2 regions of the Bradyrhizobium sp. GW821-FHT13H05 genome follow, and region 1 is predicted to be linked to the other one. Evidence: predicted binding sites of a transcription regulator. Region 1 holds the regulator's gene; the other holds the start of a gene.

Region 1 (3,409 bases):
ATCAACAAGATGGCGAAGGCGTTTTCGAACGTGGTGATGACGCAGGACTGGCACACGCCCGGCCACATTTCGTTTGCGTCGGTTCACTCCGGCAAGAAGCCGTTCGAGACCGTCGACCTTCCCTACGGCAAGCAGGTGCTGTGGCCCGACCATTGCGTGCAGGGCACCGACGGCGCGGCGCTGTCGAAGGATCTCGCGATCCCGCACGCCGAGCTCATCATCCGCAAGGGTTTTCACAAGGACGTCGACAGCTACTCGGCCTTCCTCGAGGCCGACGGCAAGACCTCGACCGGCCTTGCCGGCTATCTGAAAGGCCGCAAGATCAAGCGTGTCTTCGTCGCAGGCCTCGCGACAGACTTCTGCGTCGCCTGGACCGCGCTCGACGCGCGCAAGGCGGGTTTTGAGGTCTACGTCGTGGAAGACGCCTGCCGCGGCATCGACACGCAGGGCTCGCTCGCAAAGGCCTGGGCCGATATGGCCAAGGCCGGCGTGAAGCGGATTCAGTCCGCGGATATCGCGGCGAGCGCGTAAGCGACGCTTACGCCGCTCAGTTAGCTTCGTTGCTGTTCGCCGCGGGCGCGGCCTTCGCACCGCCCTTGGCGACACCGACCAAGGCGGGACGCAGCACGCGCTCGCCGATGGTGTAGCCGGCCTGCATGACCTGCACGACGGTGCCGGCGGGCACTGACGGATCAGGCACCTCGAACATCGCCTGCTGGAAGTTCGGATCGAACTTCTGGCCTGACGGATCGAATTTCTTCACGCCGTGCTTTTCCAGCGCGTTGAGCAGCGAGCGCTCGGTAAGCTCGACGCCCTCGATCAGCCCCTTCAGGCCGGCATCGGCATTGGCCCGCGCTTCCGCCGGAACGGCATCGAGCGCGCGCTGGAGATTGTCGGCGATGTCGAGCACGTCACGGGCAAAGCCGGTGACGCCGTAGAGCTTGGAGTCAGCGACCTCCTTGGCGGTGCGCTTGCGCAGGTTCTCCATCTCGGCCAGCGTCCGCAGCATGCGATCGCGCGCCTCGGCGGCCTCCTTCTGCAACAGCTCGACCGAGCCGGGCTCGGGATCGTCGGGCATGATGTAGGGCTTCGACGCCACGGGCTCGCCTGTCGGCGCGGTCGTGTCTTCGGGTTGCCGGTCTCGATCGGTCATCGGCTCTCTTTTCGAACTCGTCTTACGGGATTTTGCTGGCCCGGATATCGTGCTTCGGGCGCCGAAAATCAAGCGCCCGTGATCGAAGGAGCCGCCGGTCAGCCCCCCAGAAGCCGGCTGACGATGCGGGCGGCGTAATCCACGGTCGGGATCACACGGGCATAATTCAGCCGCGTCGGCCCGATCACGCCCAAAACACCGACGATATGGCCGGCGGCATCCCGATAGGGCGAGATGATCGTGGAGGACCCCGACAGCGAGAACAGCTTGTTCTCGGAGCCGATGAAGATGCGTACACCCTCAGCCGTCTCGGCCCGGCCGAGCAGATCGATCACGCCGCGCTTGGTCTCGAGATCGTCGAACAGCAGCCGAACGCGTTCCAGATCCTCCAGCGCGTGCAGATCTTCCAGCAAATTGGCGTGGCCGCGGACGATGAGCTGGCGATCCTCATTCTCGCCGCCGGACCAGCTGGCGATGCCGGCCGAAATCACCTTCTGGGTCAGCTGATCGAGCTCGGCGCGGGCTTCCCCGAGCGCGGTTTCGAGTTCGAGCCGTGCCTCGGCCAGCGTGCGGCCGCGGATGCGCGCATTGAGGAAATTGCCGGCCTCTGTCAGCGCCGAGGAGGGAACTCCGGGCGGCAGCGTCAGCACGCGGTTTTCAACCTGGCCGTCCTCGCCGACCAGGATCACCAGTGCCTTCTCCGGTTCCAGCCGGACGAATTCGAGATGTTTCAGCCGCGAATTGGATTTTGGCGTCAGCACCACGGCGGCGGCGCGGGTGAGCCCGGATAGCCGCGTCAGCGCTTCCGACAGCGCGGCCTCGACCGATTGGGCGTGGCCCACCGACGTCAACTGGCTCTGGATCGACTGCCGCTCGGCGTCATTGAGGTCGCCGACCTGCATCAAGGCGTCGACGAAGAAGCGCAGGCCGAGTTCCGTCGGCAGACGACCGGCCGAGGTGTGCGGCGCATAGATCAGGCCGAGCTGTTCCAGATCGGCCATGACATTGCGGACCGAGGCCGGCGACAGCGGCATCGCGATCAGCCGGGAGATATTGCGCGAGCCGACCGGCTCGCCGGTCGCCAGATAGCTTTCGACAATTTGACGAAAGATGTCGCGGGAACGCTCGTTGAGCTGGGCGAGGCCTGCGCGCGGCGCGATCAGATGGATCGGATCGTGATGGGCCACAGACGGCAACTCCTCTCAGGTGCTTACAATTTGGCCATCGGAACGGCCCCTGACAAGCGTGGTTTTGCACTTGGCTGGGGACCGAAAAGGCCTTGCCGCCCACCCTCACCCCACCTACAAGCACCGCGAATAGGCTTTTCCCGAGAGTTTTGGAGGATTTCCCATGCGGCCAAGCCGCCGTGCGCCCGACGAATTGCGCCCCGTGACGCTGGAGCGTGGCGTGGTCAAATATGCGGAAGGCTCGTGCCTGGTGAAATTCGGCGACACCCATGTGCTGGTTACCGCCACGCTGGAAGACCGCCTGCCGCCGTGGCTGAAGGGCCAGGGCCGCGGCTGGGTCACCGCCGAATACGGCATGCTGCCGCGCGCGACCTCGGAACGCACCCGCCGTGAAGCCTCCGCCGGCAAGCAGAGCGGCCGCACCGTCGAGATCCAGCGCCTGATCGGCCGCGCGCTTCGCACCATCGTCGATCTCGAAGCGCTCGGCGAGCGCCAGATCACGGTCGATTGCGACGTGCTGCAGGCCGACGGCGGCACGCGCACGGCCTCCATCACCGGCGCCTGGGTCGCGCTCGCCGATTGCATCAGCTGGATGAAGGCGCGCAACATGATCAAGGCCAAGGTGCTGCGCGACAACGTCGCCGCGATCTCCTGCGGCATCTACAACGGCACGCCCGTGCTCGACCTCGACTATGCCGAGGATTCGGAAGCGCAGACCGACGCCAATTTCGTCATGACCGGCGACGGCCGCATCATCGAGGTGCAGGGAACCGCGGAACGCGAGCCGTTCACGCAGGACGAGCTCCTGGCGCTGATGGCGCTGGCCCAGAAGGGCATCGCGCGCCTCGTGGACTTGCAGAAACTGGCCGTCGCGTAGTCAATAGGCCCATGCACCGCCGAATCACCGGAAAGCTGATCATCGCCACCCACAATCCCGGCAAGCTCGCCGAGATGAAGGAGCTTTTGGCACCTTACGGCATCGAGGCGGTGTCGGCGGGTGAGCTCGGCCTGCCCGAGCCTGACGAGACCGGCAACGACTTCCGCAGCAATGCCGCGATCAAGGCGATCG
Region 2 (3,409 bases), on a different contig from region 1:
TGAGTGAGGTGGGGGGAGTTCCTGATGGCTATTCACCGCAAACGTTTTCGTGTCGAAGAGGCTATTGTCGGCGAGATGCCCAGCCCCGAAATGATTGAGGAGGCTGCGCCGATGCATAGCGAGATCATGGCGGAGCTGCGCGCTATCCGCGCACAGATGGCGAAGGGCACTCCGCCCGCGCCGTTATCCGGCAGCGCGGCGATGGCGGCGATCGACGCCTCCACGGCGCATGAGCTCTCCGAAGCGCGCACTATGCTCGAGACCTATCGGGCGCAGATCGAGCAGTGCGAGAAGCTGAAGGTCGAGCTCGACCTCATCCACGACGCCATCGACCGCACCAAGCGCGAGATCGCGACACTGCACGGCAAGAGCTTCGACGGCGGCGAGATGGCCAAGGTCAATGGCGAGCTCGGCGCGGTGGTCGGCGGCACAGAGCAGGCGACCCAGCAGATCCTCGAAGCCGCCGAGTCGATTGACCAAGCGGCCAGCGCGATGTCCAAGGTGCAATCGGCCGACCAGCAGAAGCGGCTGGCCGACGATATCCAGGAGCGCGTCATCTCGATCTTCGAAGCCTGCAACTTCCAGGACCTGACCGGCCAGCGCATCAGCAAGGTGATGGGCACGATGAAGTTCATCGAGCAGCACATCAATGCGATGATGGAGATCTGGGGCGGCGTCGACGCGATCAAGGCCCATGTGCCTGCGCCGGTCGACCAGCGCAGCGACGACGAAAAGCTCCTCAATGGCCCGAAGCTCGCCGGCGACGTCGGCCACGCCTCGCAGGACGACATCGACGCGCTGTTCGACTAAGCGGACGCGGCAGAGAGAAAAACAAAACGCCGGCGAGAGCCGGCGTTTTTTTGTTTTTAGCTATTCATCTCGCGCTGTCATTCCGGGGCGATGCGTAGCATCGAACCCGGAATCTCGAGGTTCCGGGTTCGGTCCTGCGGACCGCCCCGGAACGACAATCAAAACATCACGCCCGCGGCGCGCAGCGGACGTAGACCATGTTGCCGTAGCGGGTGGCGGCGTCCTTGTCGATGAAGCGGGTGATCATGACGCGGCCGTCGAAGGAGACGATCTCACGGTCCTGCTCACCGGGGGTGGGACCGGCCGGCCCGATATAGTTCTTGCCGCTCGGCGAACCCTTTAGCCGCAGCTCCTGCGGCGTCGCCTGGTCGGCCAGATGCATGACCACGCCGCCGGAGGAGCCGGCGGTGATCACGTAGGGGTTCTTGCACTGGGCCCTCGCCGCGGCCTCGGTGCGGGCGCGGTCAGCCGGGTTCTGGAACGAGGCGAGGCCCCAGCGGCCGACGATCTCGTCGGCGCGGATGCTCGCCGGCATCTCCGGGCCGGCGCCGGGCTCGGCCTCGGGCGGCGGCGAAGACGACGAGAACGACGGCAGGCTCAGGCCGCCGCCGCAGGCGCCCAGCAGCAGCGCCAAGCCAGAAGCGGCAACCAGATTGGCGACCGTGCGCGCGTGAGCTGAACTGATCATGGCATTCCCCCGAACCAAACCATGGCCGCACCCCTCCTGCAGCCAAGCGCAAAACCGCTGCCGGAGCAATGACGTCCTTTAATACGTCTGGGCTCCGAACGAGTTTCCAATGCCACCATCCTATATCCGCCTCACCAATCGCTTAACCACCTTTGCTTGACAGGATCGCGGCCAAGCCATATTTCCGGGCGCACTATTAGCACTCGGAAAGCCCGATTGCTAAGCGCGCCGTTCGATCCTCGGCAAGAGGGGGGACGGTAGCGCCGCCCCACCCACTTTCCGCTACTTCCGAAGCGAGCCTCCAAAGGGAAACGTCATGGCTAAGTCCAAATTTCGTCCGCTGCATGACCGTGTCGTGGTCAAACGTATCGATGCCGAGGAAAAGACCAAGGGTGGCATCATCATTCCGGACACCGCCAAGGAAAAGCCGTCCCAGGGCGAGGTTGTCGCCGTAGGTCCCGGCGGCCGCGACGAGGCCGGCAAGCTGATCCCGATCGACCTCAAGGTCGGCGACCGCGTGCTGTTCGGCAAGTGGTCGGGCACCGAAGTCAAGATCGACAACGAAGATCTCCTGATCATGAAGGAGTCGGACATCATGGGCGTGATGGCCTAAGGCCAGACGCCTGAACGGCCGCTGAATGTCATGCCCGGATCGCCCGATCCGGGCATCCATCATTCCGCCGGCCACATGACGAAACAAGACACATCACGAAACACGAGGGACTGCAGAAATGGCTGCCAAAGACGTCAAGTTTTCCGGAGACGCGCGCGATCGCATGCTGCGCGGCGTCGACATTCTCGCCAACGCCGTCAAGGTGACGCTCGGCCCGAAGGGCCGCAACGTCCTCATCGAGAAGAGCTTCGGCGCTCCCCGCATCACCAAGGACGGCGTCACCGTCGCCAAGGAGATCGAGCTCGAGGACAAGTTCGAGAACATGGGCGCCCAGATGCTGCGTGAGGTCGCCTCCAAGACCAACGACCTCGCCGGCGACGGCACCACCACCGCGACCGTGCTGGCCCAGGCCATCGTGCGCGAAGGCGCCAAGGCGGTTGCCGCCGGCATGAACCCGATGGACCTCAAGCGCGGCATCGACATCGCGGTTGCGGCCGTCATCAAGGACATCGAGAAGCGCGCCAAGCCGGTCGCCGCCTCCTCCGAGGTCGCCCAGGTCGGCACCATCTCGGCCAACGGCGATGCCGCCATCGGCAAGATGATCGCGCAGGCGATGCAGAAGGTCGGCAACGAGGGCGTCATCACCGTCGAGGAGAACAAGTCGCTCGACACCGAGGTCGACATCGTCGAGGGCATGAAGTTCGACCGCGGCTATCTCAGCCCCTATTTCGTCACCAACCCCGAGAAGATGACCGCCGAGCTCGAGGACGCCTACATCCTCCTGCACGAGAAGAAGCTCTCGGGCCTGCAGGCCATGCTGCCGGTGCTCGAAGCCGTGGTGCAGTCGGGCAAGCCGCTCGTCATCATCGCCGAGGACGTCGAGGGCGAGGCGCTGGCCACCCTGGTCGTCAACCGCCTGCGTGGCGGCCTCAAGGTCGCCGCCGTCAAGGCGCCGGGCTTCGGCGACCGCCGCAAGGCCATGCTCGAGGACCTCGCGATCCTCACCGGCGGTCAGCTCATCTCCGAAGACCTCGGCATGAAGCTCGAGAACGTCACGGTGAAGATGCTGGGTCGTGCCGGCAAGGTCGTGATCGACAAGGAGAACACCACGATCGTCAAGGGCGCCGGCAAGAAGCCGGAGATCGAGGCCCGCGTCGGCCAGATCAAGGCCCAGATCGAGGAGACCACCTCGGACTACGACCGTGAGAAGCTCCAGGAGCGCCTCGCCAAGCTGGCCGGCGGCGTCGCGGTGATCCGCGTCGGCGGCGCCACCGAGATCGAGGTCAAGGAGAAGAAGG

Evidence for each region. Region 1 encodes HrcA, which represses chaperone genes, less so after heat shock. Its sites were predicted from a motif close to GTTAGCACTCNCNNNNNGNGAGTGCTAAC; they were not measured.
Region 2: AC1RR3_RS23685 (co-chaperone GroES) is a predicted target of HrcA. The motif match lies at 1,694-1,722, and genes of this name have one in related genera.

Annotation. Positions count from the first base shown of each region.
Region 1 covers NZ_JBXAPO010000005.1:464,266-467,674, forward strand. Annotated here, with positions in the region: gene pncA (bifunctional nicotinamidase/pyrazinamidase) at 1-531, shown strand, start outside; gene grpE (nucleotide exchange factor GrpE) at 548-1,153, opposite strand; gene hrcA (heat-inducible transcriptional repressor HrcA) at 1,252-2,340, opposite strand; gene rph (ribonuclease PH) at 2,504-3,217, shown strand; gene rdgB (RdgB/HAM1 family non-canonical purine NTP pyrophosphatase) at 3,229-3,409, shown strand, end outside.
Region 2 covers NZ_JBXAPO010000008.1:66,683-70,091, forward strand. Annotated here, with positions in the region: gene AC1RR3_RS23675 (protein phosphatase CheZ) at 25-810, shown strand; gene AC1RR3_RS23680 (hypothetical protein) at 977-1,498, opposite strand; gene AC1RR3_RS23685 (co-chaperone GroES) at 1,815-2,111, shown strand; gene groL (chaperonin GroEL) at 2,230-3,409, shown strand, end outside.